DNA from 3 places in the Chromohalobacter canadensis genome. Region 1 is predicted to be linked to each of the others. Evidence: predicted binding sites of a transcription regulator. Region 1 holds the regulator's gene; each other region holds the start of a gene.
The links. Region 1 encodes sigma-54, which starts transcription at its own class of promoters, with help from an activator protein. Its sites were predicted from a motif close to TGGCACNNNNNTTGCTNT; they were not measured.

Region 1 (5,010 bases):
CCATTCTCCGGCAATGCTGCTTGCACACCCAGTTCGCGATGGCGTAGACGGACGCCACTCATTTGCGTCGCAAAATACCGGGCCAGCCCTTCGATCAGGTATACCGAGCGGTGCTGTCCACCGGTGCAGCCGATCGCGACGGTCAAATAACTGCGGTTGCTGGCAACATAGGCGGGGAGCCAGCGTTCCAGCCACTGACGTATATCGTCGGCCATGGCATGTACGTCGGGGTAAGCTTCGAGAAACGTGATGATTTGTGAATCGCGACCGTCGAAACCGCGCAGCTGAGGGTCCCAGTAAGGGTTTGGCAGGCAGCGAGCATCGAACACCATGTCGGCATCCAGCGGGACACCGCGCTTGTAGCCGAACGACTCGAACGTCAAGGTCAGGTGTCGACCGCTATGACGGGCTACCTGCTCGGCGATGCGCCCACGCAGCTCATGCACAGACAGGCTCGAGGTGTCGATGACCAAATCGGCGATATCGCGAATCGACGAAAGGTAGGTCTGTTCCTGCTCGATGGCCTCGGCAAGCGTCATTTCGCTGGTTCGCGTCAGCGGATGTCGACGTCGCGTCGCCGAATAGCGCTCGAGCAGTATGCGCGAGTCGGCGGTCAAATAGACGACCTGGCACTGAATGCCCCGGGCGCGGATCTCTTCGAGCAGAACCGGAAAGCGTCTCAGGGCGTCGGGAAGGTTGCGCGCGTCGATACTGACCGCGATATGCGTGCGGGACGGGGGGCCTTCACGCAGCTCATCGATCAGGGGCGCCATGAGACTGGCCGGCAGGTTGTCGATCGCGTAGTAGCCGAGATCCTCGAGTGCCTGCAGGGCAATTGATTTGCCGGAGCCGGAACGGCCGCTGATGATCACGAGCTGCATGGGCACCCCTTGTATTGCGCGAGTATCAGTTTACGCAGATGTCAGTTTGCGCTGGTATCGTGCTGGCGGATGGCCTCGAGCAAAGTATCGTAGAGCTGCCGCTGGGTCTGTGCCTGACGCAGCTTGGTGCGGATGGCGCTATCGTTCATGATGGCGGCAACCTGAGCAAGCAACGACAGATGCGCATCGTCGGCTTCTTCTGGCACCAGCAGGACGAAGATCAAGTCGACGGGGTCGCCATCGGTGGCATCGAAGTCGATGGGCTCCTGCAAGCGTAGAAAGCCGGCAATCGGCTCCTTGCAATGCGGATTGCGCGCATGCGGGATAGCGACGCCATTGCCGATACCGGTGCTGCCCAATCGTTCGCGGCCAATCAGACGTCCGAAGACTTCCTGGCTATCGAGGCTCGGGGTATTCTGTGCGATAAAGGTGCTGAAAAATTCCAGCACGCGCTTCTTGCTCCCCCCGGCAACGCCGAAGAGTGCGCGCTCGGGGGGTAGGATGCTTTCCAATATCATGGCGAATTAACGGGCACCGGCGCCCTGAGCGCGTGCCTGCACCTTTTCCTTGTGTTTGACGAGCTGACGGTCGAGCTTGTCGGTTAGGGCGTCGATAGCGGCGTACATGTCGTCGCTTTGTGTATCGGCGTGCAGGTCCGCGCCTGCGGCATGAAGCGTGCATGCAGCCAGGTGACGTTCCTTCTCGATGGATAACGTGACCTGGACGGTGGTGATGTTGTCATAGTGGCGTTCCAGACGCGCGAGCTTTTCATTGACGTAGTCGCGTAGAGCATCGGTCAGTTCGATGTGATGACCGGTGATATTGGCTTGCATGGCACGCTCCTATTCCATCGGTTGGCACTTCGATTGTAACCCTTTTTAGAGCGCTGCATAGCCCTAGACAAGCGCTGGATAACGAAGGCCGCGGCGAGTCTACGCAGCGTGGCCGACACGTGCAATCCGCCCACGTTCAGGTGAGTCGCTTGCGCTCGCTGGAGGAGGGGATGCCCAACGCTTCGCGGTACTTGGCGACGGTGCGTCGTGCGACCGGAATACCGTCCTGGGCCAGCAGGTCGACGAGCTTGCTATCGGATAGAGGCTTGCGTGGCGGCTCGTCGCCGATCAATTTCTTCAAGCGTGCACGAATCGCGGTGCTGGAATGGGCGTCGGTTTCGCCTTGCCCCCCGACATGGCTGGAAAAGAAATACTTGAGTTCAAAGACGCCGCGCGGGGTATGGATGAATTTCTGCGTGGTCACGCGGGAGATAGTCGACTCGTGCATGTCTACCGCCCCGGCGATATCCGCCAGGATCAACGGTTTCATGGCTTCCTCGCCGCGTTCGAGGAAATCGAGCTGGCGCGCCATGATCTCCTGGCCCACGCGCAGCAAGGTATCGTTACGGCTCGAAAGGCTCTTGAGCAGCCATTTGGCTTCTTGCAGGTGCTGCTTGAGGAAGGTGTTATCGTCGCTCTTGTCGGCACGCTTGATGAGCGCGGCGTAATCCGGCTGGATGCGCACGCGGGGCAAGGCTTCGGGATTGAGCTCAATGCGCCATTCCTGTCGGATCCGCCGTGCGACGAGATCGGGGATGACATAATCGTTGCTGCTATCCTCGAAGGCGAGGCCGGGGCGCGGATCGAGCGACCGGATGAGGGTAATGACGTGATCGAGTTCTTCCTCGTCGAGGCGCAAACGTCGCTTGAGCAATTTACGGTCGTTGCCGGCGAGAGATTCGAGGAACTGGCGTACTAACCGCTTGGCCTGGGTTAGCAGCGGCATGTTTTCAGGGAGGGCGCCGAGCTGTAGCAACAGGCACTCGCGTAGATCGCGGGCGCCGACTCCGGTGGGATCGAACTGCTGTACACGCATCATGACGTGTTCGACATCGCCCACCTTGAGCCCCGAAAGGCCTTGGCCGCGCAAACCGTCGACAAGCTCGTCGAGGGGCAGGGTGAGGTAGCCGTCGGCCCCCATGGCATCGATCAGGCTTTCGGCAATATCACGTTCGCGCGGTGTCATATCGGCCATGGCGAGTTGCCAGGCCAGATGGTCGTGAAGACTGGTATGCGCCGTATTTCGCTCTATATCAGGGCCTTCCTCGCTGCCTCCGCCTCCCGTCAGTGAGGGGCCTGTGTCCTGGTAGGTATCACTCCATTCGCTATCCAGCGACAAGTTCTCGGGGATGTCGTTCGTCCAGTCATCCTCCTCCTGCGTCTCGCTGACCTCGCGTTCTTCGAAGTCGTCTTCGAGCTCCAGCATGGGGTTGGAATCCAAGGCTTGCTGGATCTCCTGTCGCAAATCCAGCGTAGAAAGCTGCAAGAGCTGAATGGCTTGCTGTAACTGGGGCGTCATCGTCAGCTGTGTGCCGACGCGAAGCTGCAAGGTGGGTTTCATGGACATGGAAAATCGATCATCGCTTCCTGAAACGGTGCCCGTACGTTATCTCGCGACGACGCTACTTGCAAGAATGGAAGCAACAATCATGCCATTTATATAAGCACGCGGCGGTTCCAGTAGTTTGCGTTTACAATCGAAACTCATGGCCGAGATAGACGTCGCGTACTTTCTGGTTGGCGAGTATGGCCTCGGCATGTCCTTCGGCGATGATCTGACCGTCGCCGACGATATAGGCGTTGTCACAGATATCCAGGGTTTCACGTACGTTGTGGTCGGTGATCAAGACGCCAATATCACGATCACGCAATTGCCGGATGATGCTCTTGATCTCGCCAACGGAGATTGGGTCGACTCCGGCGAAGGGTTCGTCGAGGAGGATGAAGGCGGGTTCGGTGGCCAGGGCGCGGGCGATTTCCACGCGACGACGTTCGCCCCCGGACAGGCTCATGCCGGGGTTGTCACGAATATGGGTGACGTGAAACTCCTCAAGGAGGCGTTCGAGTTGCGCCTTGCGTGCAGCCTTGTCGAGATCGCGGCGCGTCTCGAGAATCGCCATGATGTTGTCGGCGACCGAAAGCTTGCGAAAGATCGAGGCTTCCTGGGGAAGATAACCGATACCGGCGCGGGCGCGTTCGTGCATGGCGGAATGCGAGAGGTTGCGTTCGTCGATGTGCACGCTGCCGGCATCGGCGCCTACCAGCCCGACAATCATGTAGAACGAGGTGGTCTTGCCGGCGCCATTAGGGCCGAGCAGGCCGACAATGCTGCCCTGACGTATGGTCAGGCTGATGTCATGTACCACGCGGCGGCCTTTGTAGCTCTTGGCGAGGTTGGCGGCACTCAGGGTCTTCATGGGCGTCGGGTCCTACCTAACGGGGGGAGTGAATCACGAGGCACGTCACTACTCGCTGTCGCGGGGCGTTAGCGTCATGCGAACGCGCTGATCGCCATCGCCATCATCGGCGGAGCGAGCCTGAACCTGGCGGCGATCGAGGAAGTATTCGACATAGGCACCATTGAAGGTATCCCGGGCCTGGTGCAGCTCGGCATTGTCGATGAGCTCCACGCGACGCTCGGCGGCATGATAGATCACCGTATCGCCCCAGCCCTTGGCCACCGGTTCGTCCGGTGCCGGCTGTTGTTCGAGATAGGCGCGCTCGCCACCGCCGCCATGTGCGGTGACCGTGGAGACTTCACCCTGCGCGTCGCGTTCGATTTCCACGCGCGCGGCCGTCAGCTGCATGCTGCCTTGTTGCATGTCGACATCACCGGTGTAGACCGCGGTGCCGGCGTTGTCGTCGAGATCCAACTGCTCGGCGGCGATCTCGATAGGCTGGCTGGCATCGCTTTCCAGCGCTAGTGCTGCGTGGCTGGTGAGTCCCAGCGCGGCGCATGCCAGTGCCGTCGTCAATGGTCGTGTCATCATGATTCGTCCTCGGCAGGCTGTGGATGGTGGCCTCGCACATCACCGCTTAGGCGCGCTTGATCGGTGTCGATCCAGGCATCGAAGCGATTGCCGCGCACGCGTTGCTCATGCTGCCGCAACACGGCCTCGGTGTCACTCCAGGCGTGGCCATCGCTGGACTGGTAGTACAGCACGTCGGTGTCGAGGCGCCAGCCCTGTTCGGGTTGTAGGAGCTGGGCGTTCCCGGTCAGTGTGAGCAGATCGCGTTGCGGTCCCAGGCTTCCTTTGTCGCCGGAGATGTCCCACTTACGTCCTGCTTCGTCGCGC
Region 2 (5,010 bases), 1.2 Mb from region 1:
GGGCGGAACATCCTACGAAGACTTTTCCATCGACCCGACGGAATTGCACGACGAGGACGGCCCCCCCAATCTGGAGCGCGAGATCGCCACACAGCAGGAGTTCGTGCCGGAATGGGAAACCTATACGGTACAGAAAGGCGACACCTTCGCCGTGACAGCGGAGCGCACGCTGGGGCTGGGATATAGCGATGTCATGCACATTCTGGATAGCGTTCCTGACAAGAGTGCCCTGACGCGCTGGCGTGTCGGACGCACTTTCGATTACAAACTCAGTCAGAACGGCGACCTGCTCGCGCTGCGTGTCATGAAAAATGCACGCAAAGGGTATGTCATCGAACGCGACTCCCCCCAAGACGATTTCGACGTTTCTGACGTCATCAAGGCCACCGAGCCATCTCAACGTCTCTTTACCGGCACGGTCAACGGAAGCTTTACTCTCTCGGCGGAATCCACAGGGCTTTCGCGCTCAGAGGTCGCCCAGTTAACGAGCCTGCTTGCGAAGAAGCTGGATTTTCGCCGCAACACGCGTGCCGGCGACCATTTTCAGGTGCTCGTCGAATCCGACATGCTGGAAGGCGAAAGCGTCGACTCACGCATTCTTGCCGCTCAGTATCAAGGCGAGCGCATGGACCTGACCGTCGTACGCAATAGCGCCGACGATCAGTTTTATACTCCCGATGGTCAAGGCCTCGACCCAGCCTTCAATCGGTATCCATTCGAGGGGAACTATCGCATAAGCTCGCCGTTCAACCTGCGGCGCACGCATCCGATCACCGGACGCATCAGCCCGCACCGAGGTACGGACTTCGCCATGCGTACCGGTAGCGCCGTCGACTCGCCGGCGGGCGGTCGCGTCGTGAAATCCGCCTTTCAGGCCAATGGCGCCGGCAACTACCTCGTCATTCGCCACGACAACGGCTACAAGACGCGCTATATGCACCTCTCCAAGCGCCTCGTCTCTGAAGGTGATCGTGTCGAGATGGGCCAGGAGATCGCTTTGTCCGGCAACACCGGGGGGAGTACGGGCCCGCACCTGCATTACGAAGTAATGGTCAATGATCGTTCCGTCGACGCTATGCGCGTCAAGCTTCCCGAGAACCAAAGCCTGGAAGGCAAGCAGCTGGCGGCGTTCAAGAAAGAGTCCAAGCCATTGCTCGCCAAACTGGAAAGCGACAGCGATACACCGGCTATCGCCAGCGTGCACCTGGACAAGAAATCGGGCGACGAAGGCTAGGAAACGCCTAGTCGGGAGCCTCTCACAAATCGCCCCACCTTTCCGGTGGGGCGATTTGCGTTTGGGTCTTCTTCAGCCTCGTTCAGCCTTGGCCCGAAAAACGCCCGCCACCCAGCAGCTGATCACCCCCCATGGCGATGTCCCCACGGCGCCCTTCCAGCGCCCATTGCGACGCATGTTCGCCTTCGCTTTTAACATCGACAAGCGGGTAATTGAAGCCAAGGTCATCGGCCGCTTCGCGGAAAAGGTCCGGCCGCACGCAACGTGCCAGGCAATCCGCGAGCGCTGGCGCGGCGACATCCAAGTGCTGCCAACGCCGCATCTGGTCAGCGTACCAGCGTAGATGAGACCGCCAAGGGAAGTTCGCGGCATGGCGATGGAACACGCTCACGCCATGCGGCGCCGGCGTACCTTCCCCCGCCATGCTTTCCTCCACCACGGTGGGGGACACGTCCAGGTAGCCCTTTTCGCACATCAAGCGTGCCGCCTCGACACGCTGCGCCGAACCGTCCAGCCAGACGCAAGCCTCGAGTAGCGCGCGTAGCACCGCGCGGTGCGTTGCCGGATAGGCATCGGCCCATGCCTCGCGTACCGCGAAGACCTTTTCCTGCCCATGCTGCCAAATGGCGTGACTACCAATCAGCACACGACCACTTTCACGACGTGCCGCGAGCGTATTCCAGGGTTCGCCGACACAGTAGCCATCCAGCCATCCAGCCTCGAGTTGCTCCGCCACCAAGGGCGGGGGAACCACGCGCAATTCGAGATCACGGTCAGGGTCGACACCGCCGTCCGCAAGCCAATAGCGCAGCTGATAATGGTGCGAAGAAAAGGGATACACGCTAGCGAAACACAACGCCGGCTCGCCAGCGGCTCGCCGTTGGCGCACCACCGCCGCCAGTGCACGGGCGGAAATCGGTGCCTGCACCATGGCCTCGGGATCGGCTGCCTGCATGCTGGCATACAACGCGTTGGATACGGTGATGGCATTACCCCCGAGGTTCAGCGTCAGCGCCGAAAGCATCGGCGTAGGGCGTCCATCGAGTCCCAAGGTCGAGGCCAGTGGCATCAAAGGCAGCATCTGCGCACCATCGAGGAGCCCAAGTTGCATACTATCGCGCAAGCCGGCCCACGACGACTCGACTTGCAGTGTCACATCCAGCCCATGCGTCGCGAAGAAGCCGCGCTCTCGCGCCACCACCAGTGGCGCAGCATCGTTGAGCGGCAACATGCCCAGGGTCAGCGTATCGAGTTCCGGCGAAGGCCACGCATCTCGAGGCGTCTGGTGATCTTTCATCATTGTCTCCTACGACTCGAAGTCATCGCTGGCCAAGACGGCCTGAGCCACCTCGTGAATGGTCAGCCGACGATTCATGGCGTGCTTGCGTAGCCACTGATAAGCAGCGTCTTCACTGAATGCGTGCGTTTCCATCAATTGGCTCTTGGCACGTTCAATGGTGCGGCGCTGCGAGAGCGTGGTCTGCGTCTTGGTCAGCTCGCCCTTGAGAGCGCGATGTGCTTCGAAGCTGGCAATTGCCACATTGACCATCGAACGCACCAGCGCCGGCTGTACGTCCTCGACCACGTAGGCGCTGACGCCTGCACTCGTCGCTTCGCGCGTTAAGTCCGGCGTTTCTTCCTCGGCGAGCATGATCATCGGCTTGGGGAAGCGACGGCCCAGTTGGCCCATGTGCTCCAAGGTATCGCGACTGGGCAGCGCCGCATCGATGATCACCGCGTCTGGCTTGACGCGCGTCATGATGGCATAGAGGTCGTCATGCTCATCGGCACGTGTCACGACCTCGAACCCCGCGTCGCGCAACGCTTGCTCGAGTGCTCGCGAGCGTTCCGGACGAGCATCCACGATCAGCACCTTCACGGTCATGCGCTTTCCTCCCCCTAGGTGCTTGTCGAGTTGTAATGCAGGTTACATGCCAGGTAATGCCCTGCGGCAGCCCATGCCACACTGGGCTTGCACATAAGCGGTGCGCTGTTAATGCATTACAGCGGTGCGATAGCGCCTCAAATCGCACCAAAAGCATGCCCGCGAGCCGCTTTGGGTCGATAAGACGGGGCATTAACCCTTGCTCTTCTCCATTGGCATGCCTTTTGCTTTTTATAGGTCAGCCAGACGTGGACCAGGCTCGCCAAGTGAGTACGAGTGCGTCGAACCCAAGAACCCGGCCCTTCATGACGAAGGTCGCCGATGTCGCGTTCGATCTCCGCTACTCCAACGCTAGAGGATGAGCCATGGAAATCCGCAATAAAGCCAACAAGATACGGCTTTTCAGCCTCAAGACGCCACAGATGCGCGTCTTCCACATGTCGTGGTTCGCGTTCCACGTCTGCTTCTTCGGCTGGTTCGGCATCGCGCCTCTGATGGCCGTAGTGCGTGAAGACCTCGACCTGAGCAAAACCCAGATCGGCAACACCATCATCGCTTCGGTGGCCATTACCGTCCTGGTACGCTTGGTGATCGGGGTTCTCTGCGACAAGATCGGCCCCCGCAAGGCTTATACGTGGCTTTTATGCCTCGGCTCCCTGCCGGTAATGCTGATCGGCCTCGCCGACAACTTTGAAACCTTCCTTCTGGCGCGGCTGGCCATCGGCGCGATCGGCGCCTCCTTCGTCATCACCCAGTACCATTCCTCGATCATGTTTGCCCCCAACGTGGTTGGCACCGCCAACGCGACTACGGCGGGCTGGGGCAACCTGGGCGGCGGCACCACGCAGATCCTGATGCCCTTGGTCTTCGCCGGCGTCATGATGCTCGGCGTCAACGAGGCGCTCGGCTGGCGCCTGGCCATGGTCGTGCCCGGCATCGTCCTGTTCGCGACCGGTATCGCCTACTACTTCTTTACGCAGGACGCACCGAACGGCAACTTCGACGAGCTACGGGCGCGCGGAGAGCTCCCTTATGCCGAGAAGGAGCACGGCATGGCGCAAAGCTTTGGCGCCGCCATGAAAGATATACGCGTCTGGGCGCTGTTCATCGTCTACGCAGCCTGCTTCGGCGTCGAGCTGACCATCAACAATATCGCCGCCATTTACTTCTTCGATAACTTCGAGCTCGATCTGGCTACTGCCGGGCTCATTGCCGGGCTCTTTGGGCTAATGAATCTGTTCGCCCGCACTCTCGGCGGTATCTTCTCGGATCTTTTCGCCCGTCACGGTGGCCTCAAGGGGCGCGTGCGCTGGCTGTTCATCGCCATGCTCTGCGAAGGTGTCGCCCTGATGGGCTTCGCCCAGATGCAGACACTGGCGCTCGCCATCGGCATCATGCTGGTCTTCAGCCTCTTCACGCAAATGGCCGAAGGTGCCACCTTCGGGGTCGTGCCTTTCATCAACAAGAAAGCTCTAGGCGCTGTTGCCGGCATTGTCGGCGCGGGCGGCAACGCCGGTGCCGTCGGCGCTGGTTTTCTATTCCGCAGCGAATCGCTTTCCTATCAGCAAGGCCTTTTCTTCCTCGGCGTTGCGGTGATACTCGCCTCCTTTTGCACCCTGCTCGTCCGCTTCTCGCCGCAGGTCCTCGCCGAGGAAGACGCCGCCTATCGTGACGCCGCAGCAGGCAACGCACCCCCTGTCGATGCCATTGCAGCGCGTTAACCCCATCCCCTTATGAATCCACGAAAAAGCCACCGCTCTTGGGCGGTGGCTTGCTTATAGGGAACAGAGCATCACGATTACCACATCGCGCCTCTTGCTCAGGTGCCCACTTTGTCGGTCACGTCATCATCCTGGCTCACTGGCTTGGTAAGCCGGAGGCTCGCCACATA
Region 3 (5,010 bases), 320 kb from region 1:
CGCCAGCGTGGAGGCTTCCAGCGCCTGCGGGTTCAGCATCAGCGACGTGCCCAGGATGATCAACGCATACCAGAACACCGCCAGAATGACCGAGATCATCAGCACCTTGCCGATATCGCGAAACGGCAGATCGATTTCCTCTGCCGCCTGGGGGATGACGTCAAAGCCCACGAACATGAACGGCACCATGATCATGACCGTCATGATACCGCCCACGAGGCCGTTCTCGACGTTGAACAACGGCTCCATGTGGACGGCCTCACCGGTGAAGAGCGCCCCCGTGATAAACATCACGCCCACGACCAGAATCAACACGGTCACCAGCTTCTGTACCAAAGCCGCCGTACGAATGCCGATGTAGTTGATCGCCATCATGGCCAATGAGCCAATAACGCCAACCGCCACCCAAGTAGCTTCGACCTCCCAGCCTGCAATCGTCCATAGATGGCCGACGGCATAGCCGGGAAACAGGTTTTCGAACACCGTGGGCAATGCCACGGCCTCGAACGACACCACACTCATGTAGCCCAGCACGATGGTCCACGTGCACAGAAAAGACGCGACATGCCCTAAGGCGTGATAGCTGTACACATGCTCGCCACCCACCTGCGGCATCGCCGACGCCAGCTCGGCATAGGTCAACCCGACCAGTACGATGGCAACGCCGCCGATGAGAAAGGCAAGGATCGCGCCCATACTTCCTGCCGACTGGATCCAGTTGCCGGTCATGACGATCCAGCCCCAGCCGACCATGGCCCCAAATGCCAGTGCCAATACATCCCTGCGTGCCAGAACACGCGTCAGCTCGCTTGCCCCTGGAGAAGACTTAGTTCGATTCATTGCGATACTCATTGTCGAAGCTATGTTATTGAAAGTGCTTGTCGCTAGTAGCATCCAGATCGCGGCATCGTTTCAAATAATGCACGCGAATCGCGAACATAACTGTCCCCACTAAACGACACAACCACGCATCGCAATAATCTTTTTCCCTACGAATCAGTCAGGTATGTTGTACATCGTCGCCTCGCCACAACAATGTGCCACATTCATCGAGGGTGTAGCCGCCCAGTGACTGGGCCAGGGATAAGCCGGCGGCGCTGTGCAGATAATCGAACATCTGCTGCAACAGTGATCTGAAGTACACATTGCGCGGCGTCACCAGGTCGAACGCCTCCTCGCTGATGGGAATGAAGCCTAGGCCGAATTCATTGGCCGCCGACAACGTCCCCGGACCGATGTCGGCTTCGTGACGCGCGATGAGCGAGGCGATTTCACGCTCGCTATACGCGACGACCTGGGTGTTGAGCTGCTCGAGTCGCAACTGATGCCCCGCCAGCCATTCCTTGAGAAAACGCTGCGAGCCAGCTCCTTCCTGGCGGATCGCCCAACGCCGATTGGCCCCGAAGAGCCCCGAAGGGTCGTGCGGCTGGTGTCGGTCCTCCGCGCGAATGATCAACCCCTGACTGCGGCGGAAAAGACGTACCAGCACCCAATGACGATAGCCGCTATGGCTTCTCACCAAGGCGGGATGGCGCAACTCGCTTTCCTCGGCCCGCCCCCAGTGAATGGCACACACATCGGCACGGCCTTGCGAGAGTAGCGACAAACCCAGTTGCGTCCCGGTCACGCTATAACCATAGAAAGCATGCCCTTGCTGCTGCTGATTGAGTCGCATGATCAACGCCGAGAGCAATGGGTCATCGCTCCCGGTGACCATCAAGCGATCGGCCAACACGCCGTGATGGCAGGACTCGAGGATCCATTGCTCGACCAGGCGCCGCGGAAACAACCACTTGCCGGTCACCTTGGTGGACGGGATCGCCCCATCGCTGGCGAGCTGATAGATCTTCTTTTCATTGAGATGTAGAAGCTCGGCAACTTGATGGACGTTGAGAAACGGTGAGGTCGAAGACGTATCACTCATGCCTCGCCCTTACGGCGCGTAGCCGCCTTGTCACCGGGACGCTGCACGGGCATGGCATCCAGCACCAGACGCGCCTGTTCGTCGACGACCTGAAAATGCCGCCCCTTGGCACGTGCCACCAGCAGTACGCCAAAGCGCTTGGCCAGCTCGACCCCTTTCTGGGTCATCCCCGAACGCGAGACCAGCACGCTGATTCCCATCTGCGCGACCTTGAGCACCATTTCCGAGGTCAGTCGTCCCGTGGTGTAGAAGATATCGGCCGAAACCAGCTCGGCATCCTCCGGCGCGCCTTCGCCCAAGGCGGAAAGCCACTGGCGACCGGCCAATGTATCCACCGCGTTGTGACGTCCCACGTCTTCCACGAACCCCAGCACCCGATCCTGGCGGCACAGGGCACAGCCATGCACGGCGCCAGCGTTGCGATAGGTCTCGTTGAAGCGCCCCAGCTCGTCGAGCAGACGGTAGAGCACTGCCTGCGACAATGGCGTACTCGGCAACGGACGCAGATCAGTGGCGTCGAGCAGACGTCCAAAGACGGTCCCTTGGCCACACCCCGTGGTCACGGTTCGCTGTGCCAAGCGAGCATCGAGATCCTCGGGCAAGGCCCGCGTCACCACGGCCGCCGCTTCCACTTCCCAATCGACCTGCAAGACTTCGACGTCCTCCACGCGCGTCAGCAAGCCCTGGTTGCGCAGATACCCCAGCACCAGCGCTTCCGGCTCGGCGCCCAGCGTCATCAGAGTGACGATCTCCTGGCGGTTCAAGTAGACGGTCAACGCGCGTTCGGCGGCGATGGCCTGCTGGCGACTTTGGCCGTACTCATCGGTCACCGTGATCTCGAGCGTGGTTGGCATTCGCGCCTGGCTCAGCACTACGTTGGACATGCTCACCTCCTTACTTGTGGCGACAGGATACCCAAAGCGCGACACGCATGCTCAAGGGAAATATCCGCCGATGACGCATTTTCCAGGCTATCAGGCACGCGGCTTGCTATATGATTAAGACACAGCGTGCCATGTTTCATCTCACAGGGAGGCAACCGTCATGGCGGCCGACGATAATCTGAGACACTTAAGCTTCGAGCTGGCGTTTCAGCGCCAGGAGGTCAAGGGCTTCACGTCCCTGGCCTGGTACATTGCAGACATGGGATGCCATGATCGCGGCTCCCACGCCCTGCCGCTGACGCTCTTTCTCACCGAACGTACAGCCTACCGTTTCAACCTGAACTCCCAACACCCCCGCCTGTTCTTGCGCTGCGAGGCAACCGACGACGGCCCAGCCCCGCGCGAGCTGACCGCAAGCCAGGAGGTCGCGGCCAACTGGATGGACGGCGACACCCAGGTCCTCGATGCCCCCATGCCCTTGGCGATACAGGCTTGGATCGAGGCCTACCTCGCGCGTCACGGCGAACGTGCCGAAGGTGGCCGCAAGAAGAAACGCGCAGGCGCCGGACGCGCCAGTCAGGAGTGATTTCATGAGCTTCATGCAACGCTGGTCACAGCGCAAACGCGATCATGGCGAGGCGTCATCGCTCGAGACACTGAGCGAAGAAACACCGACGACCTCACCTGAACAGACACACGCGCCTTCCCCGAACGAAGAGAACGCAACGTCATCGCGCGCCGCCGCCTTGATTCCGGGCTATGACCCCGAGCGTCCGCTGGACGAACAACTGCCCGATCCCGACGCGCTGGGCGCCGGGGACGACTTCAGGGCCTTCATGTTGCCCGGGGTCGGTGAATTCCTCAAACGCCGCGCCCTGCGCCGCATGTTCAAGGTTGGCAACTACAACGTGCGCGACGGTCTCGACGATTACGACGACGATTACTCGCAGCTCACCCAGATGGCGCCCGAAACCGGCGAGCGGATGCGTCAATGGTTACGCCAAGAGCGCGACAAGATTCTCGAGCCCGCGCAGGACGACGACACTCCTGATCAAGCAGAAGTCGCCCAAGCAACGGAAGAGGACGACCCTACGGCGTCGCCGGCCCCTGTAGCCTCGAGCGAGGACAAGCTATCGAATGCGGAAAAGGCGCCAAATGACACACAGGATCGCTCGGGTGCGTCAACTTGACCCACCGGGGTCACCAATATCGCCCGCGCACTCCCGTATCTTGCCCGGAGAGCCCTTCGGTTACGACGAGAACGGGTATCTAACCTGCAGTCATAACACTATATAAAGCTCGGCAAAGACCGAGACGAGATGCCACACGATTGGCACACAAGATTCAAAGCCCCGTGGCAAGACCGACAAGTTGATGAGGTGACATGCCCCAGTTCATCGATACGCGCGCGCTAAATGGCGACGCTCGTAATGTAGCCGCCCGTGAGGCTGCCCTGCAGCAGGTGTCATGGCCGCAGAACCTCGCTCCGCCCACCGTGAGCTACGTAAGCCACGGCCATGTCGCCATCGTAGGCCCGGCAGACGCGATTCGTCAGGCAGGCCGGCAGCTCGCGGACAGCGAGCTTGCCAGCGTGACACTGGTCGCGACGCATGCCGATGGTGACGAGGCGTCCGACCTTACCAATGCGCATTACATCGCCTGCGATGCCCCGCACTTGGAAGGCTATCTCGGCGCCTTTCACATGACCGCGGGCGAAGGTGGTCCGCTCCTCTCCAAGGCGACGATCGGCCGTGACCACTTCGACGCCGTGCTCGACCTCGGCACACCAGCGCTATTGCAGTACGAATTGCCGCCGCCGGGGTATCACCGCGTCACACAAGCGACGCCCCTCGAACAGGCCGTGCAGGAACTCCAGGAATGCATCGGCGAGTTCGAAAAGCCGCGCTATTTTCAAATCGACAGTGATTTATGCGCCCACGCGGGTCGCGGTCAAAGCGGCTGTACCCGTTGCCTCGACATATGCCCCGCCGACGCCATCTCCAGCGTCAAGCAGGAAATCGTCGTCGATCCGTTTCGCTGCCATGGCGCGGGAAGCTGCACCAGCGCCTGCCCCACAGGGGCCATTCGCTATGCCTTGCCCACGCCGGAGCGCCTGGACGATTACATCATGCGTCTCCTCGCGACATACCATTCCGAAGGGGGTGACACTGCGGTCGTGCGCTTCCTGGATCAGGAAACCCA

Region 2: the regulator sigma-54 is predicted to act here: its motif matches at 3,154-3,171, upstream of SR908_RS13260 (ANTAR domain-containing response regulator).
Region 3: the regulator sigma-54 is predicted to act here: its motif matches at 2,901-2,918, upstream of SR908_RS00430 (DUF3305 domain-containing protein).

The regions. Positions count from the first base shown of each region.
Region 1 covers NZ_CP140151.1:408,251-413,260, reverse strand. Annotated here, with positions in the region: gene rapZ (RNase adapter RapZ) at 1-881, opposite strand, end outside; gene ptsN (PTS IIA-like nitrogen regulatory protein PtsN) at 923-1,399, opposite strand; gene hpf (ribosome hibernation-promoting factor, HPF/YfiA family) at 1,406-1,714, opposite strand; gene SR908_RS02040 (RNA polymerase factor sigma-54) at 1,851-3,281, opposite strand; gene lptB (LPS export ABC transporter ATP-binding protein) at 3,406-4,131, opposite strand; gene lptA (lipopolysaccharide transport periplasmic protein LptA) at 4,180-4,704, opposite strand; gene lptC (LPS export ABC transporter periplasmic protein LptC) at 4,701-5,010, opposite strand, start outside.
Region 2 covers NZ_CP140151.1:2,832,771-2,837,780, reverse strand. Annotated here, with positions in the region: gene SR908_RS13270 (peptidoglycan DD-metalloendopeptidase family protein) at 1-1,234, shown strand, start outside; gene SR908_RS13265 (CmpA/NrtA family ABC transporter substrate-binding protein) at 1,317-2,531, opposite strand; gene SR908_RS13260 (ANTAR domain-containing response regulator) at 2,541-3,119, opposite strand; gene SR908_RS13255 (MFS transporter) at 3,485-4,840, shown strand; gene SR908_RS13250 (NCS1 family nucleobase:cation symporter-1) at 4,939-5,010, opposite strand, start outside.
Region 3 covers NZ_CP140151.1:89,677-94,686, forward strand. Annotated here, with positions in the region: gene SR908_RS00415 (APC family permease) at 1-840, opposite strand, end outside; gene SR908_RS00420 (helix-turn-helix transcriptional regulator) at 1,001-1,924, opposite strand; gene SR908_RS00425 (formate dehydrogenase accessory sulfurtransferase FdhD) at 1,921-2,808, opposite strand; gene SR908_RS00430 (DUF3305 domain-containing protein) at 2,969-3,394, shown strand; gene SR908_RS00435 (DUF3306 domain-containing protein) at 3,399-3,998, shown strand; gene SR908_RS00440 (4Fe-4S binding protein) at 4,193-5,010, shown strand, end outside.